DNA from 4 places in the Paenibacillus mucilaginosus 3016 genome. Region 3 is predicted to be linked to each of the others. Evidence: predicted binding sites of a transcription regulator. Region 3 holds the regulator's gene; each other region holds the start of a gene.
What was found. The regulator Rex, encoded in region 3, represses fermentation and respiration genes when NADH is low (regulators of the CRP and FNR family bind a similar motif). The targets are predictions, from matches to a motif close to TTGTGAAATATTTCACAA.
Positions count from the first base shown of each region.

Region 1: a site for Rex is predicted at 3,754-3,771, ahead of PM3016_RS05590 (formate/nitrite transporter family protein). Genes of this name have one in related genera too.
Region 2: a site for Rex is predicted at 4,874-4,891, ahead of nadA (quinolinate synthase NadA). Genes of this name have one in related genera too.
Region 4: a site for Rex is predicted at 5,141-5,158, ahead of PM3016_RS08765 (DUF3147 family protein). Genes of this name have one in related genera too.

Region 1 covers NC_016935.1:1,222,907-1,230,540, forward strand. Annotated here, with positions in the region: gene PM3016_RS05575 (HEAT repeat domain-containing protein) at 1-723, shown strand, start outside; gene PM3016_RS05580 (manganese-dependent inorganic pyrophosphatase) at 997-1,929, opposite strand; gene PM3016_RS38010 (hypothetical protein) at 2,069-2,248, opposite strand; gene PM3016_RS05585 (pectate lyase family protein) at 2,368-3,381, opposite strand; gene PM3016_RS05590 (formate/nitrite transporter family protein) at 3,832-4,620, shown strand; gene PM3016_RS05595 (L-lactate dehydrogenase) at 4,681-5,613, shown strand; gene PM3016_RS05600 (acyltransferase) at 5,841-6,968, opposite strand; gene PM3016_RS05605 (hypothetical protein) at 7,180-7,482, shown strand; gene PM3016_RS05610 (DinB family protein) at 7,571-7,634, shown strand, end outside.
Region 2 covers NC_016935.1:8,339,766-8,347,399, forward strand. Annotated here, with positions in the region: gene hslO (Hsp33 family molecular chaperone HslO) at 1-551, opposite strand, end outside; gene PM3016_RS34880 (type III pantothenate kinase) at 601-1,368, opposite strand; gene nadC (carboxylating nicotinate-nucleotide diphosphorylase) at 1,365-2,234, opposite strand; gene nadB (L-aspartate oxidase) at 2,227-3,840, opposite strand; gene nadA (quinolinate synthase NadA) at 3,911-4,849, opposite strand; partial or broken gene ftsH (ATP-dependent zinc metalloprotease FtsH) at 5,172-7,134, opposite strand; gene hpt (hypoxanthine phosphoribosyltransferase) at 7,213-7,634, opposite strand, start outside.
Region 3 covers NC_016935.1:3,497,166-3,504,799, forward strand. Annotated here, with positions in the region: gene dinG (ATP-dependent DNA helicase DinG) at 1-1,698, shown strand, start outside; gene PM3016_RS15245 (redox-sensing transcriptional repressor Rex) at 1,695-2,315, shown strand; gene PM3016_RS15250 (inorganic phosphate transporter) at 2,390-3,385, opposite strand; gene PM3016_RS15255 (DUF47 domain-containing protein) at 3,446-4,066, opposite strand; gene PM3016_RS15260 (amidohydrolase) at 4,343-5,641, shown strand; gene PM3016_RS15265 (cell wall elongation regulator TseB-like domain-containing protein) at 5,667-6,161, shown strand; gene PM3016_RS15270 (hypothetical protein) at 6,421-6,966, shown strand; partial or broken gene PM3016_RS15275 (AAA family ATPase) at 6,959-7,634, shown strand, end outside.
Region 4 covers NC_016935.1:1,942,377-1,950,010, forward strand. Annotated here, with positions in the region: gene PM3016_RS08750 (DUF3231 family protein) at 1-542, opposite strand, end outside; gene pflB (formate C-acetyltransferase) at 903-3,167, shown strand; gene pflA (pyruvate formate-lyase-activating protein) at 3,240-3,995, shown strand; gene PM3016_RS38085 (hypothetical protein) at 4,383-5,072, opposite strand; gene PM3016_RS08765 (DUF3147 family protein) at 5,188-5,550, shown strand; gene PM3016_RS08770 (DUF3147 family protein) at 5,567-5,935, shown strand; gene PM3016_RS08775 (hemerythrin domain-containing protein) at 6,016-6,516, shown strand.

The DNA of each region.
Region 1 (7,634 bases), 2.3 Mb from region 3:
GAGGAGACCTGGAACTGGCTCTGCGGCCGGGTCGGCTCACTGGCCGGCACGCAGCCGGCGGATGCCGGCCGCGCGGCGGAGCTGGCGGCACGGCTGGAAGAGGCGTCCGAGCCCGAGGCGCTGAACGCGGCGTACACGCTGGCCGGCATGGGCGCACCGGGCGTGCAGGCGCTGCTCGCGGCGCTCGAGCGGGGCAGCGGGCACGCGTCGCGGCTGGCGACGTACGGCCTGTCGGCCGCCGGCGCCGAAGCCGTGGGCGGCTTGACCGCCGCGCTCGGCAGCCCGCAGCCGCTCACGGCCGAGTATGCCGTGTTCGCGCTCGGCGAGCTGCGGTACCTCGCCGCGGGCAGCGTGCCGGCGCTGAACCGGCTGCTCGAGGCGGGCGCGCCCGCCGAAGTGCGCCGTGCTGTCGCCGAAGCGCTCGGCCTCATCGGCACGCCGGCGGCGGAGGCGGTCGCCGGTCTGACCCGCTGCCTCGAGGACGCCGACGTGCAGGTGCGCTTCACCGCCGGCCTGTCGCTGGCGCGTCTCGGCGCCCCGGCCGAAGCGGCGGTGCCGCAGCTTGCGGCCGCGCTGGAGGACGAGAACCGCTATGTGCGGGGTCATGCCGCCGAAGCGCTGCACTACATCGGAACGGAGCAGGCGAAGGACACGCTGATCCGGTTCCTGATGAATTCGCGCTGGTGCCCGAGCACGACGCCGCAGAGCACGTTCTATCCGTAAGGGGAGCGGGAGCGGCGGGGGTGAGAGAGGGCTGGCCGGCGGCCTGTGCGCCGGTTTCCGCCGGCCCAGCGAACGGCCTGGCCTTGCCGGCAATCGATGCGGCCGTGCTTCAACCTGGCGTTACGATAGACGTGAGCCGCAGTTGTATGCAGGAGCGGTGGCCGGGAATTCATAGGGCAGCTGCCGTACCCTGCAACGAAAAAAACGGATCTCCGCGCTGAAGCGGAGGTCCGTTTTTATGTAACTATTCACCAGGCCCAGGGGTTCAGGCTCTTACAGGCTGTTGAAGGCTTCCGTCAGGACAGGCACAACCTGCGATTTGCGGGATACCACGCCTTTGAGGAGCGCTTTGTTGTTCTCGAGCGTTACGTTGTAAGCTTTCTCGACTGCGTTCGTCTTGCTTCCGAGTGCCAGAGCAACGGAATCGTTGTTGAGGATGTCCGTTACCACGAAGACGAACAGGTCCAGGCCCTTCTCGGAGATGACCGCGTTCAGAGCGGCTTCCAGCTCGTCCTGACGGGAGAGAACGTCGTTCACGTCAACCGCGTTGACTTGAGCGATCTCGACCTTGGAGGAGCCCATCGTGAATTCCTTGGAGTCGAGGGAGATCAGCTGGGCGATCGTCTTGTCGCTGAGGTCCGCGCCGGCTTTGAGCATCTCGAGGCCGTAGCTCTCGGCGTTCACGCCTGCGATTTCGGCCAGCTCGCGTGCTGCCGCAACGTCTTCTTCCGTGCAAGTCGGCGATTTGAAGAGGAGGGAGTCGGAGATGATGGCCGACAGCATCAGGCCTGCCACTTCCTTGCGGATCGATACGCCTTTCTCCTTGTAGATCTTGAGGAGGATGGTAGCCGTGCAGCCTACAGGCTCAGCGCGGTAGTAGAGCGGGTAGCTCGTCTCGAAGTTGGCGATCCGGTGGTGGTCGATAACTTCGAGCACGCGCACCTGGTCGATGTCGCTTACGCTTTGCTGGCGCTCGTTGTGGTCGACGAGGATGACGCTCTTCGTTTCGCCTGCAACGCTGTCTACCTGACGCGGCGCGTCTACGCCGAAGTGGTTCAGCGCGTACTGGGTTTCACCGTTTACGCTGCCGAGGCGTACGGCTTCCACGTTCTGGCCGAGCTCTTTCTTCAGCTCAGCATACGCGATGGCGGAGCAGATTGTGTCGGTATCCGGGTTCTTATGACCGAAAATCAGTGTTTTTTCCATGATCTTATCTCCCTTATTCGTCATTTTATCGTAGAAATTGTACCATAGATTCCAAACTCCTACTAGATTATATCCCTAAAACCTCCTTATTCCAATTCCAATACGCTGATTATACGCAAGTGTCAAAAAAAATTCAGAATCAGCCGCGGACCGGAACCAAGTGACCGCATACGTAATCCGCTACGCTGCAGTGGGGTGTGGGGCCGTAAGCCCAAGGAACATACCGTTTGGGAAGACTCGGCAGCCCTCTGCCGTCCCCGCCGAACAACAGTTCAAAAGCGGCCTCTCCCGATAGGAGGGCCGCTTTTTCGTCCGGCAATCGCCCAGCCGTCCTTAAGGACGGCGGAGCCGTTCATGCAAGTGGGGCGGGGCGCGGACGTGACGGAGAATCATCGTGCGCCCCTGACCGTTTGGCCCCGCCTGCCTCTGCCCGGAAGGTTACGGATTCACTTTGCCTACGCCGGCATATTGCGTGACCAGCGCTTTGACGTTATCCACGGCATCCGGCGTGTAGCTGTACGGCGGAGTAAACGTCGTGGTCGAGGTTGTCGGCTGGCTGCCGGTCGAACTGACGAACTTGTTGCCCACAACATGCCAGTAGCCGACCGCGTCGCTGTCGAGCGAGGTGATGGGGTTGTTCACTTTCTCGAAGTGATTGTGCTCGATGCGCAGCTTGGCGCCCATCCGGGAGTTGATGCCGCTCTCCAGCACGTTGTAGTAGTAGTCGTTGAAGACATGCCCGGTGCCGAAGCGGTAGCTCGGCGTACGGGAGTTGACGTTCTCCCACCGGTTGTGGTGGTACGTGATTTTGCGGTCATAGTTGTCGCTGTCGGAGGAGCCGACCAGCGAGGTTTTCCAGCTGTCGTGCAGGTAGTTCCAAGAGAATGTAATGTACTCCGCGCCGGTTCCCTTCGCATCCAGGAGGCCGTCGTAGTAGTCCTTGTTGACATTCAGGGAGTTGTAGAGCTCGTTATGGTCGACCCAGATGTTCTTGGCCGGCCCTTCGATCGAGATGGCGTCCTTGTCACCGATGTTGACGTGGTGAATCTTGAGGTTGCGTACGATGACGTTGTTGGCGCGCCAGATCTTGAGGCCGATGCCGTTGAACTCACCGGCCGTCCCCACCCCGTAGATCGAGACGTTATTGATGTCTTTGATATCGATCTTGGACAGGCCCGGGGAGTTCGCCGGAGTGATCGTACCGTTGACGTAGACCTTGAGCGGCTTACTCGGGTCCTTGGCCTTCAGGGCCGCCTGCAGGGCGGAGCCCGTGCTGACGGTCACGGTGACCGCGTTCGCGCCTTCGCCGCCGGTCGTTCCCCCGTTCAGGGTGGAGTAGCCGACCTGGCTGAAGTCAGGGGCGGCCTGGGCCGGAACCACCAGTACGGCAGCGGCGAGCAGGGCGGCGGTCAGGGAAGCGATTCCGGTTTTCTTCATGGTTTGATTGCGCATCATCATTCCTCCAATGGGTTGGTTTGGATTGGTTTGGCGTCACGGCTTCATGAACGCTTTACAGGCTTGCTTTTTCGGTGAACACCTCCTCATTGCTTGTTTGCAGGCAGGTCTGCCGAGGGGCTGGGGCGGCAGGCTTCCTGCCCTTACATCGTAGGCAAGCCGGGCGATTGCAGGCAATCCTCCGTTTTTAACTTCCTGTAATTCCCTTTTATAACAGGGGATGGACGAACCCGGGGTGCCGGATGTGAACTGGATCACAGTCCTTCCTCGGGGTTCACGGCCCGCCGCGGCCCCCAAAAAGCCAATGAAATGATTAGCCGTGCTCCTCGGCACGCGGCCATGCAAAAAAGAAACAGTTCGGCCATATGCATGTGATCTGCTTCACATCCCCTTACTGGAAAGCCATGGTACACTCTCTTCAACAGAAAAGCGGAAGGGGAGCTGGACATGGAAGACGGAGCACTGGCAAAGGTTGAGGAGCTGGCCTTGAAAAAATGGGGGATTCTCCGGGACAACCCGGTCCGGTTCATCCTCCGCTCCATGCTGGCTGCCATGTTCATCGGCTTCGGGGTCATTGTGGCGTTCAAGACCGGCAATTACTTCTATCTGGAGCACTCCCCTTTCGCATATCCGCTCGCCGCATTGACCTTCGGGGCCGCCATTATTCTGATCTACTACGGAGGGGGCGATCTCTTCACGGGCAATACGTTCTACTTCTCGCTGGCTTCCCTGAGGGGAAGCATCCCGTGGAAGGAGACGCTGCGGATCTGGGGGTTCAGCTACCTGGGGAATGCGCTGGGGGCGGGGGCTTTTGCCCTGCTGATTCTGGCCACCGGACTGTATCACGATGCTTCCGTGAACGGCTTTCTATTAAGCGTCGTGGACAAAAAGATGAATACGCCCGGGCTCGAGCTGTTCTTCCGTGCGATCCTGTGCAACTGGCTCGTCTGCATGGCCTTCTTCATCCCGATGAAGCTGCAGGGCGACGGGGCCAAGATGTTCGCGATGATGCTCTTCGTGTTCTGCTTCTTCATCTCGGGCTATGAGCACAGCATCGCCAACATGTGCACCTTCGCGATCGCGCTGGTGCTGAACCATCCGGGGACGATCTCGTGGGCGGGCGTCTTCCATAACCTCATCCCGGTCACGATCGGCAATATGATCGGCGGCGGCGTGATGATGGGCGTGCTTTACAGCTATTTGAACGGCGGGGCTTCCTCCGGGAAAGCCGGATAGTAAGCTGGGTTGCGGAACGATGGATGACCATGATACTTGAGGATAAAGGGGCAATCGGACATGAACAGAACACCATTTTCGAAAAAAACAAGAATCGTTGTCATCGGCACGGGCGCGGTGGGCTCGACTACTGCTTACACGCTGCTGCTTCGGGGGCGGATGGATGAGCTCGTGCTGATCGACGCCAACGCGGAGAAGGCGAAGGGTGACGCGCTCGACATGAACCACGGCATGCCGTTCCTCGGCAATACCGATGTGTGGGCGGGAACGTACGAGGACTGCCGCGATGCGGATATTGTGATCATTACGGCGGGGGCGGCCCAGAAGCCGGGCGAATCGCGGATCGACCTGCTGAAGCGCAATGCGGCGATTCTGGAGAGCATCACGGACGAGGTGCTGAAGTACAACAAGGACGGCATCCTGCTTGTTGCCTCGAACCCGGTGGACGTCATGAGCTACCTCACCTGGAGGAAGTCGGGCTGGCCGGCCCGCCGCGTTATCGGCTCGGGCACGCTGCTCGACAGCGCCCGCTTCCGCTACCTTATAGGCCAGGAGCTGCAGGTGGACCCGCGGAGCGTGCACGCCCACATCGTCGGCGAGCATGGGGATTCGGAGCTCCCGCTGTGGAGCCTCTCGAACATTGCGGGCGGCCAGCTCTCGCTCAACGAGGAGAAGAAGGCGGAGATCTTCGCCAATACGCGGGACGCCGCCTATCAGATCATCGAAGCCAAGGGTGCCACGTATTATGCGATCGCGCTGGCGCTTGACCGGATCTGCACGGCCATCCTCCGCAGCGAAGCGGCGGTGCTGAACGTGTCGACGCTGCTGAAGGACTACCATGGCATCTCGGACGTGTATCTCGGCGTGCCTTGTGTGGTCGACCGCACCGGAGTGCGCGAGGTGCTGGGCCTGCAGATCACGGAGGAAGAGCGGCAGCGTCTGCAGGCATCGGCCGACAAGCTCAAGGGCGTGATCGCTTCGATCGGGCTGTAGAAGTAAGTGTAGGGAAGCCTTTCGGCACCCGTTTCTGCCTTGGCAGAGGGGAGCGGGGGCTTCTTTTTTTGGCGGGAATTACCGAAGAGATCATGGATGAGGCAGTCCGAAGACTGCTGGTCGGCAAATAGATCGCGCAAAAGCCCCGACAACCCTGCTTCCACTAGGTGGAGTAAGGTGATCGGGGCTTTGTCTGCTGCGATAACAATGTGGTGCAGGCATCGGTGCTAAGCCCGGCGCTTCTGCCAAGCCTGAGCAGCCCGGCGCAGCAGCATGGCCGCACCGACCGAGCCGGCGGCACAGAGCAGGAAGGACAGCACCGACCGCACGATCACGGAGGCTGCCGGAGCGGTCAGGTCCGCGGCCCAAACGGCGGCTTGAAGTACCAGCGCATGAGCCAGATAGGCCGTGTAGGAGTAGGAGCCGGCCTGCTTGATCAGCCGCTTCAAGCGCGCCGGCGCAAGATTCCCGAAGCGAATGGACATGGCGTGCATGGCCAGCACGGAGACGATCAGGAACACCGCCATGTGAGGCTGGACCAGGAACGTGTCATTGTATCGCATGACGAGCTCCGGATGCAGTTCGAAGTGCGAGACGATCCGGTACAGCAGGTACAGATTGACGGCTGCATAGGCGGCGATGATGACATATTGCCAGCGCACAATCCACTTCTTCCAGCGGGGGAGGTACAGGCCGGCCGCGGCACCCAGCACGAAATAGTACAGGAAATACCAGCTGTTCCGGTCTCGGTACTCGCCGAACAAATCCGAGAGAACCGGGATCCGCAGCCCGATCATTGTCTCGTCGACAAGGCTGTGATGCCCGGCATACCAGACATAGAGCAGGCCGCCGAACACGAGGAGGGCGGCGCCGGAGCGGCCGGCCCGGCGGTCCAGCCACAGTACGGCTTTGCGCAGAAGCGGGAAGAGCAGGTAGAGCTGGAACGTCATGACGATGTACCAGAGGTGGTACGAAGCTTCCCCGGTGAAGAGGAGCCTCCCGAACTTCTGCAGCCCCTCCCAGGAGGAGAAGGCGGACCCTCCCATCACGATGAACGCGTACAGGACTGCCCAAGGGAGGTAGGGCAGCAGGATGTCCCTGCTCCGCTTGCGGAGGAAGGGGCCGTAGGCCACGCCCGAATCGTAATTGTAGAACAGGACCAGGCCTGTGATGAAAATAAACAGCGGTACGGCAAACTTCGCCAGCAGCAGCAGGATGCCGAGCAGGACACCGTCTGCCAGCTGCAGCTTCGGCTCGAAGGCGTAATGGCCGACGACATGCTGCATGACCACGGCGAGGAAAGCGAAGCCGCGGAGATAATCGATCTCTTCGATGACAGGCTTTCTGGGGCTCATAAGTTCTCCTTTATACCGGTAAGCATGCTTTTCATTATAGGCGGTACGGTGATTTTTTTCACCCCTGCAATTGGAAGGAGGCAGCGGGTCCCGGGGGGCGGCAGGTTCAGCTATAATGTAACAGGAGTGGAATGATTTCATTCGGAGGGCATATAGCTGTATTTCGGGCTGCATTCCGATCCGAATTTTTTAACCATTGGAGGCTTGACCGTTGATCCCACAGGTGAGAAAGTCGAATGAAGATATGACCCTGAAAACGAAATACCTGATGTACCCGTCTTCGCTGCTCTATGGCCTCTCGATTGCCTTCAGCGTTCCGTATATGTGGAGATATGCCCTGCTGGTCCTGCTGACCATTGCGCTCTCGTTTCTGATTGATGAACCGATCCGCGGGCGGGTCCGGAAGACGGTGACGGTTTTTCTGTTTCTGTTCTTCGTGGGGACCTTGATGGGGCTCGTACTTATGGTAGTGAAACTGCTCATCCTCCTCGTCTTCAGCGGACTGAAGCCTTGAGCGCAGATGGTTTGCAGCGTCACAGGCCTTCCTATAAAATAGGGTTATCATCCCAAAAAAGGTTCCATTTGAGGAGGCGGCGGTGGGAATGACCACATTGCGGGAAGCAAGGCAGGCGTTGTGGGAAAGCGTAGAAGGCTTGTCCGGTGATC
Region 2 (7,634 bases), 3.9 Mb from region 3:
AATCCAGGAAGGAGCTGGATGATGAAGCCGCCCGCCGTCTTGACGGTATAATCGACGTCGATCAGCACGCCGAGGGCAACCGCCGAATTCGTCTGCTCACTCTTGGCGAAATAGTAGGTAAAGTCTTCGCCGAGCTCCCCGGAGACGATCGGTACGCTGCCGCGGTAAGGCTCCTTGAGACCGAGGTCCTTGATAACATAGAGGAATCCGTCCGTTCCCACGGCCCCTCTGACATCCAGCTTGCCGATCTCGTTGAGGGGCAGGTCCACTTCCGGGTTGTCGACGTAACCGCGCACTTCGCCGTGAGCGTTGGCATCCACGACGATCTGCCCGATCGGCCCGCCGCCTTTAATCTGAACCGTCAGCTTCTCTTCGCCCTTGAGCATCGCCCCCATCATCAGGGCTGCCGACACGGTGCGTCCAAGCGCGGCCGTGGCCGTGGGAGTCATCTGATGGCGCTGGCGCAGCTCTTCCACAATGCCGCGCGTATGTACCGCAAAAGCACGCACCTTGCCGTCATACGCGGTCGCTCTAATCAAATAATCCTGCATAGGAAGGACTCCTTTATCGTTCAGTCTTGACGCCGCCTGTGCGCCTCGATTAATTCTTGTTGCGTTCGTAAATAATCTGCAGTCCCTGAAGCGTAAGGAGCGGGTTCACGGTCTGGATTGTCCGGGATTCCCCCGAAATCAGCTCCGCCAGTCCCCCCGTTGCAATCACGCTCGGCTCCACGCTGAATTCCTGCTTGATGCGGTCGACAATCCCGTCCACCTGGCCGGCAAAGCCGTAAATGATGCCAGCCTGCATGGAAGCCACGGTATTCCTGCCGACAACGCTCTTCGGCTTGACAAGCTCAATGCGCGGCAGCTTCGCCGCCCGCTGGTAGAGCGCCTCCGTCGAGATGCCGATGCCCGGGGCAACGGCTCCGCCCACGTACTGCCCCTGCTCGTCGATATAATCGAAGGTCGTGGCCGTTCCGAAGTCCACCACGATACAGGGAGTGCCATACAGCTCGATGGCCGCCACGGCATTAACGATCCGGTCTGCGCCGACCTCGCGCGGGTTCTCATACCGGATGTTGAGCCCGGTCTTGATCCCGGGTCCCACGACGAGCGGCGTTTTCTTTACGTATTTTAAACATAATTGTTCCAGCACAAACATCAGCGGCGGCACGACCGAAGAGATGATGACCCCTTCGATCTGCTGCAGCGAAATCCCCGCATGCTGGAACAGATTGTACAAAATGATGCCGTACTCATCGGCTGTCGCCGAGCGGTTCGTGGAAATCCGCCAGTCATGGCGAAGCTGCTTTCCTTCGTAGATGCCCAGTACGATATTCGTATTCCCCACATCGACCACAAGTATCATGGACGCGCCTCCTTCTGCTCATTGAGATCCAGAGAGATGTCCAGCGCCTGTACGGAATAAGTGAGCCGGCCTACGGAGATCACGTCCACACCTGTCTCGGCAATGCCGCGCAACGTATCGAGCGTCACGCTTCCCGAGGCTTCTATCATGATATGCGGCGCCTCCTGTTTCATTCGCTGAACAGCCTGCTTCATCTGCTCCGTGCTCATGTTATCCAGCATGACGATATCCGGACGGGCCCCGAGTGCCTCTTCAAGCTGCTCAAAATTCTCGACTTCCACTTCAATCTTCATGGTGTGCGGGATTTGGGCACGCGCAGCCTGGATCGCCTTCGCAATGCCACCCGCCCCCTTGATATGATTGTCCTTGATCATTACGGCATCATACAAGCCGAAGCGGTGATTATATCCGCCGCCCACCCGGACCGCATACTTCTCCAGCATCCGGTGCCCCGGTGTCGTCTTGCGGGTATCCACCAGTCTGGTAGGCAGCCCCTCCAGCCTGTCCACATACTGGCGGGTACGCGTCGCAATGCCCGACATCCGCTGCAGCAGATTCAGCGCCAGACGCTCCCCCAGCAGGATACTGCGCGTACTGCCGGTTACCTCGGCCAGAACCGTACCGTATTCGACCTGCTGGCCTTCGGCCGCTTTGGCTTCAAAGCGCAGCGAAGGGTCAACCATAGCGAAAACCGCCTGGGCTACCGGAAGGCCCGCCACAATGCCGGCATCCTTCACATGAATAATCCCTTTAGCCGTTGAATCGGCGGAGATGGTGGTCATCGTCGTGACGTCGCCCATCCCGATGTCTTCCTCCAGCCACAGCCGGAGGCTCTGCTCCAGCTGGGAACCCGTCAGCTCATACATCGTCATTCCGTCCTTCCGTTATACCGTTCACCCGGTTGAACACCGTGTGCTTGCGCCAGACGAGATCGTCTCGTTCCGGGAAATCTTCCCGGTAGTGTCCCCCGCGGCTTTCCTCTCTAATCAGAGCCGCCTGAGTCGTAAGCAGAGAGCAGATGAGCAGATTGGCGAACTCGAACTCCTGTCGCTTGGAGAGGCAGCTGTCGAAGAGAGATACATGGCGTTTCAGCTCGTCATACCCCTTCTGCAGCCCTTTGGCACTGCGCTTGAGACCCGCATAGCGGACCATCAGCTTCTGCAGCTTCAATCTCTTCTCGACGACAGGCTGGATTGGGCTGCCCGTTGCACGCTCCGTCTCCCTTACGTCCGGAAGCACTTCGCTGCGGGGCATGTCCAGAATCCGCTCTACGATCCGGCGCCCGAATACGATGGCCTCCGAAAGCGAATTGCTCGCCAGCCGGTTCGCGCCATGAACCCCTGTGGAAGATACTTCTCCGCAGGCAAAGAGGCGCTTCACGTTCGTCTCCCCATAGAGATCCGTCTCCACCCCGCCCATCATATAATGAGCGGCAGGAGCCACCGGAATCCAGTCCGAGGACAAGTCGAGACCATGGCTCAGGCAAACTTCGTAAATGGTAGGGAAGCGGTTCTTCACCGTTTCTTCCGATTCATGCGTAAAGTCGATATACACAAACGTCGATTTGGTTGCTTCCATCTCGCTGACAATGGCCCGGGCCACGATATCCCGCGGTGCCAGCTCCAGCTGCGGATGGTAGCGTTCCATGAAGCGCTCTCCATTGATATTGCGGAGCACCGCACCCTCGCCGCGGACGGCTTCCGAGATCAGGAAGCGCGGCGCCCCCGGGTAACATAAGGCCGTCGGATGAAACTGCACGAATTCGACGTCACGAATATTGGCTCCGGCACGGTAAGCAATGGCAATCCCGTCCCCCGTGGCGATGTCCGGATTCGTTGTGTAACGGTACAGCTGTCCCGCACCACCTGTGCACAGCACTGTAGCGTTCGCTCGGACAAAGACGCGCTGGCCGTCCGGCTTCTGCACCAGAGCACCGAAGCATTCATTGCCTTCGGTGATCAGATCAATGACAAAATGATCATCCCAGACTTCAATGTTCGGGTCCCCTTTGGCTTTCTCCGAGAGTGCCCGAACAATCTCCGCGCCGGTCGCATCCCCCTGTGCATGAAGAATACGCCGCTGACTGTGCGCTCCCTCCTGGGTTAACGCATAGCGGCCGTCCTCCATATCGAATTCGGTGCCCATGCGGATCAGGTCCTTGACCCCGCTCGGTCCTTCATGCACCAATACGTCAACAGCCGCCGAAGAGCACAGACCCGCCCCCGCGATCAGCGTGTCCTGGCGGTGATAGGCAGGCGAATCCTCATCGGAGATGACCGCCGCTATCCCCCCTTGGGCATAGCGCGTATTGCTGTCGAGCAGCGATTTCTTCGTGACCATGAGCACCCGCTTGGTCTCCGCCGCCTTCAGCGCGGTAAAAAGACCGGCGATGCCGGCGCCGATCACAATGACATCCGTATGTACATGCGGAAGGTCCCGCACGTCGAAATTCACCAAATAACGAGGTATCATGAGCACGGCTCCCACCTGTCTATTCGAGTTCCTGTTTTGAGATAAACAAATTCAAGAAAAGCAGCGCATGCTACTTGACCTGCAGCATGCGCTCCAAGGATGCTCTGGCCTGATCAGCAACATGCGGCGGCACATAGATCTGCGGCTGATTGGTTTCCAGGCACTTCACTACTTTTTTGAGATTATTGACTTTCATGTTCGGGCAGACAAGGAACTTCGTAGCAAAGTGGAACGTCTTGTCAGGGCTGTCCAGCCGCAGCTGATACCCGGTTCCGTCTTCCGTCCCTACGATAAATTCCTGGCAGTCGGATTCCTTACAGTACTTGATGATGGCGGTTGTACTTCCTACAAAGTCTCCCATCTTAACAACCTCTGGACGGCATTCCGGATGAACGACGAACTGGGCGTTCGGATGCAGCCGCTTCATCTCCTCGACATCCTTCACCGTCAGCATATCGTGGGTATTGCAGTACCCTTCCCAGATGATCATCTTCTTGTCGGTAAACTTCGATACGTAATCTCCGAGATTCTTGTCCGGTACCCAGATAATCTCGTCGGAATCCACGGAATTGATCACCTTGATGGCGTTGGCCGAAGTACAGCAAATATCCGTCTCCGACTTGACCTCGGCGGACGTGTTGATATAAGCAACGACCTTCGCATTCGGATGCTGTCTCTTTAGTGCCCGGAGGCCGTCGACGTTGACCATGTCGGCCATCGGGCACCCGGCTCTCTCATCCGGAATGAGTACGGTCTTGTTCGGCGCAAGAATCTTTGCGCTTTCCCCCATGAAATGAACTCCGCAGAAAACGATAACCTCGGCATCGGTCGAAGCGGCTTTCTGTGCCAGCAGGAAGGAATCCCCCCGAAAATCCGCGACTTCCTGAATCTCGTCCCGCTGATAATAGTGTGCGAGTATGATGGCGTTCCGTTCTTTCTTCAGCTGGGCAATCCGCTCTTTGAGCTCCCGCTGCTGTTCTGCTTTGCGCTCCAACGCTAATGCTTCCATGACGCACCTTCCTTTTCTTCAAGCGCGTGAAATGATTCACAAGGTGTATAAAGATTTACACCTAATTTACACAACCCATCCCCACCTGTCAATGCTCAAATACCCACAAAAACCAGGGTTTCCCTGCCCTTTAAGAAGCGATTGTCCCTATTGCCCAAGTTCCTGGAAAGTTGCGCTTCCCCAGTGCTTCTCCAGCTACCCGTTAGGCTCTCCTCTGAGCCTCAGCCGCATCCGAAGCAATAACTTCCGCGGTTGTCTCCGTCCGGCTCTTCATTACAAAAAGAAGACCGGCCGCCCCCCAGGGCTCCGGTCTTCTGTGCTGCTATTCTTCTTTCTTCTCGTCCTTATCGTACAGCTGATCCAGCTCGGACTTGCCGGTGTTCTCCGGCTGTCCCTGAATGTTCACTTTGAGGTCATCCGCCTTCACGCCCGGTTCGCTGCCCACAGGGCCCAGCTTCCCGGTATCGATCAGCTCCTGGATCTGCTCCTTCTCAAGCGTCTCCTTCTCGATGAGCGTCTCGGCGATCAGCTTCACCTGATCACTGTACTTGGAGAGAATTTCTTTGGCGCGGTCGTAGCAGGCACGGATCATGGACTGCATCTCTTGGTCGATCTCGTAAGCGATGGCATCACTGTAGTTCTGCTCATGCCCGATGTCCCGTCCAAGGAATACCTGTCCCTGCGTCGTACCGAACTGCATCGGTCCGAGCTTGTCGCTCATCCCGAATTCCGTGATCATCCGGCGGATAATGCCCGTCGCCCGCTGGAAGTCACTGTAGGCCCCGGTACCGATCTCGCCGATGAACAGCTCCTCGGATACGCGTCCGGCCAAGAGACCGGTGACCTTGTCGAGCAGCTCCGATTTCGTCTGCATCATCCGGTCTTCGCCTTCCTTCGGAAGCATCATGACGTAGCCGCCGGCGCGGCCGCGCGGAATGATCGTGACCTTGTGCACCATCTCGGCATTCTCAACGTGCACACCTACAATCGTATGGCCCGCCTCGTGGAAGGCCACCATCCGCTTCTCTCTCTCGGAGATAATGCGGGATTTCTTCTGCGTCCCGACAATGACGCGGTCGAACGCTTCGTCGATCTCTTCCATGGAGATATCCTTGCGATTGCGGCGGGCGGCGATCAGCGCTGCTTCGTTGAGCAGGTTCTCGAGATCCGCTCCCGTGAAACCGGTCGTATATCTTGCCAGCTGGTCGAGCTTAACGTCCTTGTTCAGCGGCTTGTTGCGCGCGTGAACCTTCAGTACCGCTTCGCGGCCCTTCACATCCGGACGGTCGACCGTAATCTGACGGTCAAAGCGTCCCGGACGCCAGGAGCGCAGGGTCAAGAATATCCGGGCGGTTCGTCGCCGCCACGATAATGATGCCTTCGTTCGCACCGAAGCCGTCCATCTCGACGAGCAATTGGTTGAGCGTCTGTTCACGCTCATCATGCCCGCCGCCGAGACCGGCGCCGCGTTGACGGCCGACCGCATCAATCTCATCTATGAATATAATACAAGGGGCATTCTTCTTCGCATTCTCAAACAAATCGCGGACACGGGAGGCACCGACGCCGACGAACATCTCGACGAAATCCGAACCGGAGATCGAGAAGAACGGCACGCCTGCTTCACCTGCAACGGCTCTGGCCAGGAGCGTCTTACCCGTTCCCGGAGGACCGTTGAGCAGTACGCCTTTGGGGATCCGGGCGCCGACCGCAGCGAATTTGCGCGGGTCTTTCAGGAATTCGACAACCTCAACCAGTTCCTGTTTCTCTTCATCCGCCCCTGCAACGTCTTCAAAGGTAACCCGCTTCTTCTCTTCGTTATACAGACGGGCACGGCTCTTGCCAAAGTTCATCACCTTGCCGCCGCCACCTTGAGCCTGATTCAACAGGAAGAAGAACAGGATGAAGATGATCACGAACGGGATAATGGAGGTAAGGAAGCTGATCCAAACATTGTCCCCTTCCATTTTCTCGATGAAAACGTTCTCCGGGTTGATCTCGCTGTTCTCGATCAAACGGAATATTTCTTCTTCATACGGCGCCCGCGACTCGAAATTCAACTTGTCCGCAGAAGGCGGAGTTTTATATTTCCCCCGAACCAAATACGTTTGAGCGTCATACTTCACGATAATCTGGTCTACGTTCTTTTCTATCAAGGCCTGCCGGAGCTTACCATAGCTGATCGTGTCTTTCTGTTCATTCTGCGTGCTGATGAAGTGTACGATTCCGACGGTGACCAAGAAAATAAGCAGATAAAAACCAGTATTGCGAATGATGCGATTCATCCCCTACCTCCTCTCAACAAACGGCTTTGTATATTGTACCACAGCAAGTCTCGGGTTCTCAAATTGTCCAAGCCCGCGCTAGTGGGAGTACACTTCGGGTTTCAAAATGCCTACGAACGGCAGGTTGCGGTACTTCTCGCCGTAGTCGAGACCATAGCCTACAACGAAGGCATCCGGGATCACAAAGCCTTTGTAATCCGCGTCCAGATCGACCTTACGGCCGGTCGGCTTGTCAAAGAGTGCGGCAATCGTGGTCGAAAGTGCGTTGCGGCGCTCGAGCACATCGATCAGATAGCTGAGGGTCAGACCGCTGTCGATAATATCCTCGACGATGAGGACATGGCGTCCTTCCACCGAGATATCCAGGTCCTTGATGATTTTGACGACCCCGGATGACTTGGTCGATGCCCCATACGAGGATACGGCCATGAAATCCGTCTCGAGCGGCAGGTCAATCCGCTTCACCAGGTCGGCCATGAAGATGAATGCGCCTTTCAGGA
Region 3 (7,634 bases):
AAGCATGGCGATGAAGAAGAACTGCACTTTGCGGGACGGGGACGGCAGTTCTGGCACTCCGTCGAAAGCGATACGGAATCCTGTCTGAACCGTGCATGCCCCTGGTTCAAGCGCTGCTTCTATCACCGAGCGAGACACCAGGCGAATTCGGCCGACGTCATTATAACGAACCACTCTCTATTGTTCACGGATACGAAGGCGGAGAACCGGCTGCTTCCTTCCTATAAGCACCTGGTCATTGATGAGGCTCATCACTTTGAGGATGTGGCCGGCAAGCATCTGGGCATCGAGCTGCATTATCACGGCCTCTCGAATGCCATAGCCTGGCTGTATAAGGACAGCCGGGCCGGTCAGCTCTCCTCCCTGCGCTTCCGGCTGCAGCGTCACGAAGACGAGAAGGCCAGGACCTGGTGTTTAGTCGTTGACGAAGCGGTAGAGAAGCTGCTGGTACTCCGGGAGGAGTGGGAGAGTCTGTCCGAGATGCTGTATCAGCTGCTTGTCTCGCGTAGCGATCCATCGCAGCAGAGCGAAGGCAATGCGCTCGTCTACCGGGTGCGCAAAGAGAAATTGCCTTCCGGCTGGGAGAAGCTGATGGTCACGGAAGAAAATATCATGCTTCTGTTTAACGATACGCTGAAGAAAGTGGAGCGTCTCATCTCGGACATCAAGGAAGTACAGGACGATTACGATGTGCAGGGAGTTCTTACCGATCTCAGCGGGTCGGTCAAGGAGCTGCACCGGCAGAAGGATGCACTCCATTTCTTCATGACGATGCCGGATGAGAACTATGTGTACTGGATGGAGGCCGGCCACTACAACAAGAACCGGTCGCTGCAGCTGTCTTCCGTACCGATCGACGTCAGTTCGATGCTTCAGGGACAGTTCTTCGGTGTGAAGGACAGTGTCATTCTAACCTCTGCGACCTTGTCCGTCGGCAAGTCGTTCGATTATACCTGCGAACAGCTGGGCCTTAAGAAAGACGAAGAGCAAGGGAAGCTGCGTACGGTGCAGCTGCCTTCTCCGTTCAACTACAGGGAGCAGGCCCTCGTCGTCATTCCAAGGGATTTTCCTACGCTCAAGGGGGCGGCAGGGGAGAAGGAATTCCTCGACCGGCTGATTCCATCGCTGGCGGAGGTAGCGCTGCAGACCCGAGGCCGGATGCTCGTGCTCTTCACCTCCAACCGGATGCTGAAGCTGGCGCATGCTGGACTTAAGGATGTGCTGGCTTCGTTCGGGATAACGGTTCTCGGGCAGGGAGTCGACAGCAGCAACCGCAGCAAGCTGACCCGGCTGTTCCAGAACAGCAAGGCTTGCGTCCTCCTCGGAACAAGCTCCTTTTGGGAAGGTGTGGACATCCCGGGCGATGCGCTGACCTGCCTGGCGATCGTGCGGCTTCCTTTCCAGCCGCCGAACCACCCTCTGGTCGAAGCGAAGACGGAGAAGCTCAAACAGCGGGGGATGAACGCTTTCATGAAGCTGTCCGTTCCTCAAGCGGTGATCCGGTTCAAGCAGGGCTTCGGGCGGCTTGTCCGGACCGCAGCCGATAAAGGCATCGTGATCATCTACGACACGAGAGTGATCGATACGCAGTACGGCAAGTATTTTCTGTACTCGCTCCCGGGTCCGAGGATCGAGCATATGAACTCGGCTCAGCTCGTGCCAAGAATAAAGCAGTGGATGGGTGAGAACGAAGCATGAAGACGATAAAAATATCGGAAGCGGTTGTCCGGAGACTGCCGATTTACCTGAGGTTCCTGAATGAACTCAGCAAGAAGAATGTGCAAACCGTTTCCTCACAGGATCTCGGCGTGAAGCTGGACTTGAATCCGGCGCAGATCCGCAAGGACCTCGCTTACTTCGGAGAGTTCGGCAAAAAAGGAATCGGTTATGATGTGGATTATCTGATTGAAAAGATCCGGCAGATTCTCAAGCTCGACAAGGTTATCCCCGTCGCCCTGGTGGGCGCGGGGAACCTCGGCCGGGCGCTCTGTAATTATAACGCTTACTTGAAGGATAACATGAAGATCGTCGCGGTGTTCGATGCGCAGGAGAACAAGATCGGCGAGTCGATCAATAACTTGAAGGTGAAGCCCATGTCCGAGCTGAACGAGGTCATCCAAGAGGCCAAGGTGCGCATCGGCATTATTACGGTGCCGGCTGCGGAAGCCCAGCAGGTTGCGGACCGGTTCGTCGAGTCCGGGGTGGAAGCGATATTGAATTTTGCACCGCTCATTATCAAGGTTCCATCCGAGGTGCGGGTGCATCACGCCGACTTCACGACGGAGCTGCAGAGTCTCGCATATTATCTGGACTAATTCGCGATGATAAGATCCTAGAACACCAAAAAGCCCGGAGCTGAAGCTCAGGGCTTTTTGGTCTGTTCCGAGTGCTACAGACTGAAGATAATCTTGTAAATCAAGTAGGCCAGAATCATCGAGATCGGGATAGTGATCACCCAGGTCATGATCATCCGGGTCACCGTCGCCCACTTGACATCATGGAACCGCATAACCGAGCCTGTTCCGATGATAGAAGACGAGATGACGTGCGTGGTGGACAGCGGCATCCCCAGGTGAGTAGAGACCTGAATGACGATGGAGGAGTTCAGGTCTGAAGCGAAGCCGTTGACCGGCTCGATCTTCAGGAGCTTCTTACTCATCGTCTTGATGATGCGCCAGCCGCCGATGGAGGTTCCGAGACCCATCGCCGTTGCCGCTGAAAGTTTAACCCAGAGCGGTACATCGAGTGTATCCTGATATCCCATCGATACGAGACCGAAGACGATAATACCCATTGCCTTCTGGGCGTCGTTGCCGCCGTGGGAGAAGGAGAGGAGACCCGCCGAGATGACCTGAAAGCTGCGGAACGTCCGGTTCAGCTTGGTCCGGGAGCTGTTCCCGCTCATGACGATGAGCTGGCGGATGATCCACATGATGATAAACCCGGTAGCAAAAGCGACCATCGGGGATAACACCAGAATAATGACGATCGAGCGGAAACCGTCCCAGTTGAGGGCGCCCATCCCTGCACCCGCAATGACCGCACCTGCAAGAGAGCCGATCAACGTGTGCGATGAGGATGACGGGATACCGTAATACCAGGTGAGCAGGTTCCAGATGATCGCCGAGATCAGGGCTGCGATAACGATATGCATGCCGTTCTCGATGGTTGCCGGGTTGGCGACCGAGCCGCCGACGGTCTTTGCCACTTCCGAGGAGAAGATGGCTCCGACAAAGTTGAGTATGGCCGCACCAAGGACGGCAACCCGCGGGCTAAGAGCACGGGTCGAAATGGAAGTGGCAATAGCGTTGGCCGTATCGTGAAAGCCGTTGATAAAGTCAAAGAGCAGCGCCAGTGCTACGATGACGATAATAGTTGTTAACATGGGTTCCTCCTAATGCTGCCGCTGGATCAAAGGGTATGGGTTGGAGTACGAACGGCTGCGTTAGGAGTAACGCAGAACTACGCTGTCGAGAATATCGGCTACGTCTTCGCAGGCATCCGTTGTTTCTTCCAGACGCTCGTACAGCTCCTTGAGTTTGAAGTCATGGTACGGGTCCTTCGGATTCATGAAGATTTCGCGGATTCCTTCGCGCATCAGACGGTCCGCCTCGTTCTCCAGGGAATTAATCTGAACCGTATGCTCGGAGAGCTGCATGTACTTCTTTTTGGCGAGAAGTTTGAAGGCGTCGAGAATGTGCTGACAGCTGGCCACGATGACCGCGGAAAATTCCTTCATATAATTATCGGAAACCGTAATGTTCAGATAGTCAAAACGGGCGATGGTCGCTTCGATGCCGTCGAGCACATCGTCAAGCTTCGTAGCCAGCACCATGATATCTTCACGGTCAATCGGCGTGATGAAAACCTTGTTCAGCCCTTTGTAGATCTGGTGTGTGATTTGGTCCCCTTTATGCTCAAGTTCTTTCAGCTGCGGGTAAAACGTCGCCGGCGGTTCGGTGCCCATGACCGCATCGCGGAACTTTTGCGCAGCATCCAGTGTATTTTCCGACGCTTTGATCAAGAGCAGCAAAAAGTCGGTGTCGTTTTTTTTGGTAAAAAGCATTGTTTTTGGCCTCCCAAGATTGTGAAAGATTGTGAAATTTACAAAAAATTAATAAATTTTTCGGGTTTTATGTAGGAAAACAGCCCAAATTCACACAAAATTAAAAATAACATACTCATGTAATGATTTGCAATCTTAGTTTGTCCTTGATGCCACATTCTCATGATTGTTAAGGGGTCCCAGAGCAAGCCCGGCCGACCTCAGTCAGCTTGATTTCTCTTCTTCCGATGTTGTACATTGAAGTCAAAGCAGTAAGGCTGCGAGAGGAGTATACAAGTGAAAAAAACGAGGATCGATAACGGTATTTTCATTACGATGAAGGAAGAGAATCCGGTGGTTACCGGTACGATGATCATGGAAGGAAGCCGGATTGTATACATAGGAGAGCCTCCTGCGGGCGAGCTTGGAGAATGTGACGAACGTGTGGACGGCAAAGGGAAGCTTTTCCTCCCCGGGTTTGTCAACACGCATGGGCATGCGGCGATGTCGCTGCTGCGCGGGTATGGGGATGACATGGCTCTGCAGCTGTGGCTTCAGGAGAAGATGTGGCCGATGGAAGCCAAATTTACGGCCGCTGACGTCCGCAGCGGGACGCTGCTTTCGATCCTCGAGATGGTTAAGGGCGGAACCACAATGTTCGTCGATATGTACGATCACATGAACGAGGTGGCGAAAGCAGTAGAGGAAAGCGGACTGCGGGCGTGCCTCACACGGGGCGTCATCGGTCTGTGCCCCCGGGAGGTACAGGATGCGAAGCTGGAAGAGGCGGTCCGCTTCGCGAAGGATTGGCATGGGGGAGCGGACGGCCGGATCACGGCGATGATGTCACCGCATGCGCCTTACACTTGCCCGCCGGATTATATTGAACGGATCGTAGCGGCTGCCCATGAACTGAATCTGCCGATTCACACGCACATGTCCGAAACCGCGCGCGAAGTCCAGGAGAACGTGGAGCAGTACGGTAGCCGTCCTGTCGCGCACCTGGAGAAGCTCGGCGTATTTTCCCGTCCGACGCTCGTGGCCCACGGCGTACATCTGACCGACGAGGAGATCGGCATCCTGAAGCAGTACGATGTCCGCGTATCCCACAATCCGAACAGCAATCTCAAGCTGGCCAGCGGTGTGGCGCGTGTGCCTGAGCTGCTGAAGGCCGGCGTTCTGGTGTCGCTGGGTACGGACGGGGCGGCAAGCAACAACAACCTGGACATGCTCGAAGAGATCAGGCTGGCCGCCTTGATTCATAAGGGCGTATCAGGCGATCCGGTAGCCGTTCCGGCATGGGATGCGCTGAAGCTGGGAACCGTCGACGGAGCGCGCTCTATCTGGCTTGAGGATGTAGGTACACTGCAGCCGGGAATGAAAGCCGACTTTATCGCCATGGATATCGACCAGCCTCACTTCTTCCCGCGGACGAATCTGATCTCGCACGTGGTGTATTCCGCCACTTCCAGAGACGTTACCGACGTATGTGTCGACGGCAGATGGCTTGTACGCAACAGGGAGTGTCTGACTTTGGATGAAGAAAAAATCATGCATGAGGCACAGGGCGCTTTCGAACGTCTGACATCCGCTTAAAGCATAGTTAAAGGAGGGAGAAGGGTTGCGCAAACGATGGAAGGTTCTTCTCCTGACGTGTGCCGCGGTCACAGCCGTGTTTGCCGGGGGCGGCGTTGTCTTTCAATCGGTCATGGAACCGGTATGGTCGGGACAGCGCCAGGCGGTGCAGGCCGCTTATGAGAAAACGGTGCTGGCCAAAGCAAACAAAGTAGAGCAGTTCGTAGGCGATGAAACCTATACCGTGATTACGGGGGAGGACAAGATCGGGCAGGGCATCTTTGTCTTCGTTGCCGGAGACAAGATCCGGACCGAGCCCGCCCCAGCAGGGATGAACGCGGAAGCGGCTGCAGCCAAGGTCACCGGGAAGGTGCCTGGAGCGGAGGTGCTCCGCGTGATGCCGGGTATTCAGAACGGTGCCCCGGTATGGGAAGTCTTCTATAAAATAGCACCGGAAGATAAGCCGGAGCAGTATTTCTATGATTATTATACATTTACGGACGGACAGCCGATCGATACCTGGAATCTGACACTTAGGTAATCCGAGCGATCATCGAAAGGCATGCGCCGTCAAGCAGAAAGGCAAGTCCGGATTCGGCCGTGACAGCTCCTGCGAAACAGACCAAGCCGCGATGGACGACGCTGATTCAGCATCTCACCGCGGCTTTTTCTGCAATTTTTAAGAAAAATTTAGGATTTTCACGATTTTTCCACACATTACATCGCCAATCGTATATATCTTGTGATATACTCTCTGTATGCCTAAGACGATATATTCTATGAAAGGGGGACGCTAGCTCATGAAGTTACGTCTCTTACCAGTCATTCTTAGTGTCCTTGTGTCGTCGTCGTTGTTGTTCGGTGGCTATTTTGCTTACCAAAGCTTTGCAATGGAGAACCCGCTGCAGAAGACCGTGTCGGGAATCAAGGGTGTCGAGCTGGTTGCGATGGATTTGAGTGGAACCTCGGCTGCGATGGAGATCAAGCTGGAGAAAGGCACATCGCTGCGTGAAGTATATCACCAGATTCAAAGTCAAGGCGGTACGGCGCTTGCCCGTAAAGATTTGAAACTGAAGGTGACCAATCCGGGCTCCGCCCGTTTGGAACAGTGGTGGTCTACTGCGCTGTTCGATATAGCCCAAGCCATGGAAACGAAGCAGTACGCACAAATTCCTGCAACATTGAAAGAAAAAGCAGCCCAGGCGGATCAGACCGGAGGTGCCATTACAGCCACCACCGAGATGGACGAGAACTATGTGTACATCACGCTGACGGACGGAGAAGCGAGCAAGTACATCATGCTGCCTCGCGCTGCTGCCAAAATGGGGGTGTGGCCTAATGAGTAAATACGGCAAAGAGATTCTGATCGGCTTTGTTCCGGTTCTCATCGTCTTTTTATTTTTCTTAATGTGAACGTGGTGCCGATCATCTTCATGTCGGTCATCCTCGGAACGTTCCTCTATATGGCCCGTGCCCGTAACGGCATGGGAGTCGGTACGGCTGAGCGCAAGACCCGCGCCCAGGCGCCTAAGCCTATGTCGTTCGAAGACATCGGCGGCCAGGAGCGCGCCAAACGTGAGCTCAAAGAAGCGCTGGACTTCCTGATCCGAGCCGAAGATATTCAGCGCCTTGGCATCCGCCCGCTGAAGGGTATTCTGCTGACAGGCCCTCCGGGAACGGGGAAGACACTGATGGCAAAGGCTTCCGCGCATTATACGAACTCGGTCTTTCTGGCCGCATCCGGCAGTGAGTTCGTAGAGATGTATGTAGGTGTCGGTGCCTCCCGGATCCGCGACCTGTTCAAGGAAGCGCGCACCCGTGCGGCCAAAGAGAACAAAGAGAGCGCCATTATCTTTATCGATGAGATCGATGTGATCGGCGGCAAGCGTGACGGCGGCCAGCACAAGGAGTATGACCAGACGCTGAACCAGCTGCTGACCGAGCTCGACGGGATTCATACGGCCGACGCTCCGCGCATTCTCATCATGGGTGCGACCAACCGGAAGGAAATGCT
Region 4 (7,634 bases), 1.6 Mb from region 3:
GCATTAAGCGTTCTCCGGTCGCCGAGCAGCCCGTTCAGCCATCCTTCCTTTTGGACAAACTCGGCCGTACGCGGATAGGTGATATGGGGAACGCGCGGCAGCAGTCCTTTTTCCAGCAGGAGGGTGGTGGCCTTATTGTAGAGCTCCGCGGCCGTCTTCAGATTATGGTTGAAGAAAGCGCGGATATCCTCCCGGGTGGAGCTTGCCAGGGCCAGCCCGTAAGCCGTCATGCCGCCAGTGCCCATCTGCCGCAGATACAGCAGTGTGAAGGTATCAGAGAACAGTCTCGGCGCATCCGGATTCACATCTTCGCCGGTGAAGGCACGGGGGATCGGGAAGTCCTCATTGCGAAAAAGCTTGTCCTTGAACGCCATATGCTCATTGGTCAGCGAGAGGGCATATTCGAGAATCGGGCGGACTTCCTCGTCTTCCACCTTCCTCAGAAAATAATGGAGCACGCAGTTCGCCATGCTGTCTCCGAGGTACCCTGTCCACAAGGGGGCGATTTCGCCCGAAGTCAGCTTGATCGGATGCTTCTGCATGGATAATCCCCTTTCCTTGCCTTGGTAATGAAAGTATTCCATGACAAGCACCTGGCTATCCGTCGGAAGATGCGGTCGGGACAGGGCCGGCGGGGTTGTGATAGGAAGAGCACCGGCAGTGAATTTGGGAGGGGAAGTACGGCAGGGAGCTTCGAATTTCATCAGGTATAACGTCCAAAGGTAAGGCGGAACCCCCCTGTGGAGCATGGAAGGGAGGGCACAAGAAAGACACGTGAGGGATGCCACATTCCGAACACAACCCGAGTGATCTGGTTCACATCCGGCCCCCTGCCTTCCGTGATAGGATGAATCCATGCAGAAGAGAATCAAGCAGCACACAAATCATGGAGGTGCTCCAAGATGGCAATGAAAGAAGCGGAAGTAAGTCAAGGCAGGGCGGCAGGATGGAGAGAGTTCCGGGGCGGGGCATGGCAGCAGGAGATTAACGTGAAGGACTTCATCGACCTCAACCTGACACCGTACCATGGGGACCACAGCTTTCTTGCGGGTCCGACGGATGCGACGAATGCACTGTGGGCGAAGGTCCGCGAGCTGATGGTGCAGGAGCGGGCGAACGGCGGTGTGCTCGATGTGGATGTGAACACCGTGTCCACCATCACCTCTCACGCACCCGGGTATATCGATCAGGCGAAGGAGCAGATCGTCGGGCTCCAGACCGATGCGCCGCTGAAGCGCTCCGTGCAGCCGTTCGGCGGGATCCGGATGGTTCAGGACGCATGTGAAGCCTACGGCTACAAGCTGCCGGAAGAGATCGTGCGCCTGTTCACGGACATCCGCAAGACGCACAACCAGGGTGTGTTCGATGCATATACGACGGCGATGAAGACGGCCCGGAAGGCGGGCATCATCACGGGGCTGCCGGATGCTTACGGCCGCGGCCGGATCATCGGCGACTACCGGCGGGTGGCGCTGTACGGCGTAGACCGGCTGATCGAGGACAAAAAGAACGAGCTGCAGCGGCTCGAGGCCGGCGCAATGATCGAAGAAGTCATCCGCGACCGCGAGGAGCTCTCCGAGCAGATTCTGTCCCTGCGGCAGCTCAAGGCGATGGCGGCCTCTTACGGCTATGACATCTCCGCGCCGGCGTCGAGCGCGAAGGAAGCGGTCCAGTGGCTGTACTTCGCTTATCTGGCGGCGATCAAGGAGCAGAACGGAGCGGCGATGAGCCTCGGCCGGGTGTCCTCTTTCCTGGACATCTACATCGAACGGGACCTGCGCAGCGGCGAGCTGACGGAAGAGGCGGCGCAGGAGCTCATGGACCATTTTGTCATGAAGCTGCGTCTGGTCAAATTCCTTCGTACGCCGGATTATAACGAGCTGTTCAGCGGCGACCCTACATGGGTGACCGAATCCGTGGGCGGCATGGGCGAAAATGGGCAGACCAAGGTGACGCGCAGCTCCTTCCGGATTCTGCACACCCTGTACAATCTCGGCCCGGCTCCGGAGCCGAACCTGACGGTGCTCTGGTCCACCGAGCTGCCTCAAGGCTTCAAGTCCTACTGCGCGAAGGTGTCGATCGAGACGAGCTCCATCCAGTATGAGAACGACGACCTGATGCGTCCGCATTTCGGCGACGATTACGGCATCGCCTGCTGCGTATCCGCCATGCGGATCGGCAAGCAGATGCAGTTCTTCGGAGCCCGGGCGAACCTGGCGAAGGCGCTGCTCTACGCGATCAACGGCGGCGTGGACGAGAAGCTTGGCATTCAGGTGGCTCCGGCTGCCGCGCCGGTCACTTCCGAGGTGCTGGGCTATGAAGAAGTGCGCGCACGCTTCGATGCGACCATGGATTGGCTGGCTGAGCTCTACATGAACACGCTGAATGTAATCCACTACATGCATGACAAATACAGCTACGAGCGCCTGGAGATGGCCCTGCATGACCGCGAAATTCTGCGGACGATGGCCTGCGGCATCGCCGGACTCTCCGTTGTGGCCGACAGCCTGAGCGCCATCAAGCATGCCAAGGTCAAGCCGATCCGCAACGAATGGGGCACAGCCGTCGATTTCGAGATCGAAGGCGAGTACCCGCAGTACGGCAACAACGACGAGCGCGTGGACGCCATTGCCGTCGAGCTGGCGGAGACGTTCATGAACAAGCTGCGCAAGCACCGGACATACCGGAATGCGCTGCCGACGATGTCCGTGCTGACGATCACCTCGAATGTGGTGTACGGCAAGAAGACCGGCACGACGCCGGACGGCCGCAAGGCCGGCGAACCGTTCGCACCGGGGGCGAACCCGATGCACGGCCGCGACCGCAAAGGAGCTCTGGCTTCCCTGGCGTCCGTAGCCAAGATTCCGTATGACAGCTGCCTGGACGGCATCTCGAATACTTTCTCCATCATCCCTAAGGGGCTGGGCAAGGAAGAGGAGGCGCGGGTGAGCAACATGGTGTCCCTGCTGGACGGCTATGCCGCCACGCGCGGTCATCACCTGAACGTCAACGTCTTCGACCGGGAGCAGCTGCTCGATGCCATGGAGCATCCGGAGAATTACCCGCAGCTGACGATCCGCGTCTCGGGCTATGCGGTCAACTTCATCAAGCTGACGCGCGAGCAGCAGCTCGATGTCATCAACCGGACGTTCCACGGCAGGGTGTAAGCCCGGAGCCTTCAGTGGAACAGGCCGGAATATTCAAGCCACTCATTTGAGGAAAAAAGGAGCGCATCCCGCATGAAAGGTAGAATTCACTCCATCGACACCTTCGGAACGGTTGACGGTCCGGGCATCCGCTTCGTGCTCTTCATGCAGGGATGCGCACTGCAGTGCGGCTTCTGCCACAACCCGGACACGTGGGACCCGAACCGCGGCCGCAGCGTCACGGTTGACGAAGTGCTGGCCGAGATCGAACCGTATCTCGAGTATTACCGCCGCTCGGGCGGAGGCATTACCGTGACCGGAGGCGAGCCGACCCTGCAGGCTCCCTTCGTTGCGGAGCTGTTCAAGGAATGCAAGCGCCGCTGGGGGCTGCATACCACGCTCGATTCGTCCGGCTACTGCCAGCCGGACCATGTGGAAGAGCTGATGAGCGTCACCGACCTTGTCCTGCTCGACCTCAAGCAGATGGATGACGCGAAGCACCGGGCGCTGACGTCGCAGAGCAACGAGCGGATTCTCCGCTTCGCCGCCTGGCTGTCGGAGCGGGAGCAGCCGGTCTGGATCCGGCACGTGCTCGTGCCCGGCATCACGGACGACTATGCGGATCTGACCGCACTCGGACGCTTCATCGGCGGGCTCAGCCGCGTCGAGAAGGTGGAGATCCTCCCTTATCACCGGATGGGCGTGTACAAGTGGCAGCAGCTCGGCCGCGACTATCCGCTCGAAGGGGTGCCGACCCCGGACGACCGGGAGGTGCAGCGGGCATACCGGCTGCTGGAAGAAGGCCGGGCGCAGAGAGCCCGGGAGAGCGGCCAGGCGGTTTCGCTGTAGCGCAGGCATGAGAGGAGTTGAGGAGGCGCGTACCCCAGGCGGTACGGCCTTCTTTTTTGCTGTGCGTAAAAGGACGGGAGTAAGTATAGGGCTCGCTGGCAGTGTGCAGATGTGCAGCCGCTTACCGGCCGCTGGGTCAGTCGGCACGTGCGAAGGATGATCGGAGGAGGAAGGGGTGAGCCGGGGGGAAAGCGTGCCACGCCTTTGCTGACCTGTCTGCAGCCTGATTGAGTCCCAGCTCTTACGCCTTGTGCCGCGTCTCCCTGTTACCTGCTGCCACATCTGAAGAAAATGGCTCCGGCCGGCCTTTCTTGCCGGATCTCTGCCGCGGCAGAAGAACGGCTGAATAAAGGCAGACAGGCGGGGCCGAATTTTGCCGGCAGGTGATCAGCCGCGACAGAGGAACGGCTGGATAAAGGCAGACAGGCGCAGCGGACTTGTTGCCGGCAGGTGATCCGCCGCGGCAGAGGAACGGCTGGATAAAGGCAGACGGGCGTAGCGGATTTTTTGCCGGCAGGTGATCTGCCGCAGCAGAAGAACGGCTGGGTAAAGGGAGACAGGCGGGGGCGATTTTTGCCGGCTGGTGATCCGCCGGGGCAGGGGAACGGCTGGAATAAAGGCAGACGGGCGTAGCGGATTTTTTGCCAGCAAGTGAAGCCGCAGCAGAAGAACGGCTGGATAAAGGCAGACAGGCGCAGCGGATTTTTTGCCGGCAGGTGATCTGCCGCAGCAGAAGAACGGCTGGATAAAGGCAGACAGACGCAGCCGAATTTTTGCCGGCAAGTGATCAGCCGTGGCAGAAGAACGGCTGGGTAAAGGCAGACAGGCGCAGCGGATTTTTTGCCGGCAGGTGATCAGCCGCAGCAGAAGAACGGCTGGATAAAGGCAGACGGGCGCAACCGAATTTTGCCGGCAGGTGTTCAGTCGCAACAGAAGAACGGCTGGATAAAGGCAGACAGGCGCAGCGGATTTTTTGCCGCAAGTGATCTGCCGCACAGCTTCCGATGGCTTCCAGCCTGTAAAATGGAACCATAAGTTGGTGGTTCCGATGCAATTGTGCAGCGCATTCCATTGCACGTTCTTTTTACACCTTCTGCTGCATCTTCTATTGCACTTCGACTTCAAGGAATCCTTCCAACCTTACTACGTGAAAATAATCACAAAGACAAAGAGAAATCAGGAGGAGAAACCCATGGTTCGCCTGTCGCTTGCTGCTCTGCTGCTCCGTTTTTTGTTCGGGGGTGGCGCCGTCGTTCTGGCCTCCGTGCTCTCCAAGAAGCTTGGAGGCAGCGTCGGAGGGATTTTCGCGGCTTTTCCCGCCGTGTACCTGGCTGCCCTGGTGGCGATCCGTCTGGATCACACGGGCAATGAGCTCGTAGCCCGCTCGATCTCCCTGTCCCAGGGGGCGCTGATCGGGATGGGCATCAACATTCTGTGCGCTGCCGCCGTTGGATACCTGTGCGCCAAACGGGGATGGAAGAGGGGACTGTCGCTGTCGATCGGCGGCTGGTTCGCCGTCTCGCTCGGCGTGTCGTATCTGCTCTTCAGTATCTAAAAGAAAGGTTGGCCTGATGACCATGCATACGAATTGGAAGGATCTGCTGCTTCGTTTTTTGCTCGGCGGGAGTGCGGTGGTCTTGAGTTACGCGGCTTCGGTCCTGCTGCCGTGGAAGGCGCTCGGGGGGATCTTCGCCACCTTCCCTGCGGTAATGATCGTCGCGGTGCTCATGGTGGGCTGGGCGCAGGGGTCGGCACGGGCGTCCGAGATTGCCCGGGGCTCCGTGTACGGGATGGCGGGATGCGCCGTCTGCGTCGTTGCCGTGCTGTATTTTATGAAAACGACGGGGCTTTGGTGGCTCAGTCTCGGGCTCGGCCTTGTGTGCTGGTACCTGAGCGCTTTTCTCATCTACAAGGTCCGCCGCTCGATCAAAAGCTCATAAAGGACCGCCGCTCCTCGGCGTACCGGTCATTGATATAAACTGGGCGGCTAAGTCCGTATACCAATTAGGAGGGATTTAACATGACAGCATACTTGGGACCCGCATGGAGACGTTTGACGGAAGAGCACCGGAGCCTGGGCGACATGGTGTATACGCTGGAAGCGAAGGTTCGGGCGGCAGGGATGGACAGGGGAGGCCGGCGCTCCTTTCCCGAGTGGGTGCTGGACGATCTGCACCGGAGTGCTGCGGCCCTGCGCGCCGAGCTGGACCTTCACTCCCTGTGGGAAACGAAGGACCTGTTCCCCTGGCTGATGGAGCTGTTCCCCACACCGGAGGGGCATATCATCGTCACCTCCCTTTGGATGCTGGAGAAAGAGCACGAGCTGGCCGATGAGTTTTTCGACTCCTTTTTCCGGGAGGTGGGGGACCTGAAGGCCGGACGAAGGGGAGCTGCGCTGACCCGCGTGCTGGAGGACCTGATGCAGGCGGTCCGGCTGGTCCGCGAGCACCTCGAGGCCGAGGAGGATCTGCTGCTTCCGCTGATGCAGGAGAGCCTGCAGCTTGCCGGTGAGCAGGGATAATGGAGGCGGCAGTACGGAGCCCGCATGATGCTGGGCAGGGGAGGAGTGGCAGGTGGAGAGGAACAGTGTGTTCTTGATGTGCTGCTCGTAATGGCGCCATTGAAATAGCGGAACTACGATTCGCTAATGTTAACCTGCCCTGGGCAGATAGGTGATAGCGGAACTACGATTCGCTATTTGCCTCTTTTAACAGGCGAATGTGGAGATAGCGGAACTCAGATTCGCTATTGCTGTGTTCGAGGGCATGGGATGGCGGTTTGGAGACAAATAAGGCATCTGAGTTCCTCTATTCCTCGGGAAATGATGGGAAATACTCGAATAAGACATCTGAGTTCCGTTATCGCGGGCGCCACGGCAGCCGGTCGGGGCTGAGCCCGCAGGCCGTGCCGCTCGGCCACTCCGCCGTGGCCGAGCTCATCGACGTGGCACCGCTGATGAGCCGCCGCGGGTCTGGGCGGCCGCCACCGCTGCCGCTCACCGCCGTGTGCGTTCCGCCGTAGGCTGAGCCAGTCGCCGTGGTACCGTTGCTGGCCCGCTGTCGTTGCCAATCCGCCAACGTGTGCGATCCACTGCGATGGGGACCGCCGCGGTCCGAGTGGCTGCCGTGTCAGCTCGGCCACGGTGGCTCCCGCCATGGCTGAGCCAGTCACCGTGCACCGTTGCTGGCCCGCTGTCGTTGCCAATCCGCCAATGTGTGCGATCCACTGCGATGCGGACCGCCGCGGGTCCGAGTGGCTGCCGTGCCGCTCGGCCACGGTGGCTCTTGCCATGGCTGAGCCAGTCACCGTGCACCGTTGCTGGCCCGCTGTCGTTGCCAATCCGCCAACGTGTGCGATGCACTGCGATGCGGGACGGCCGCGGGTCCGAGTGGCTGCCGTGTCAGCTCTTCCACTGTGGCTCTTGCCATGGCTGAGCCAGTCACCGTGCACGGTTGCCGATCCGCTGCCGTGCGGCCCGTCGCGCGGCTGAGCCGCCACGTGCCCGAACCGCTGTCGTGGTTGAGTCACCGCCGTCGCGAGATTGAGCCGCCGCTAGGCTGTGTTCCCACGGTGTCCGTTCTTTACCGTGGATCATACCACCACCGTGCCGCTCCCGCCGCGTCGCGCCTACCGATCCTG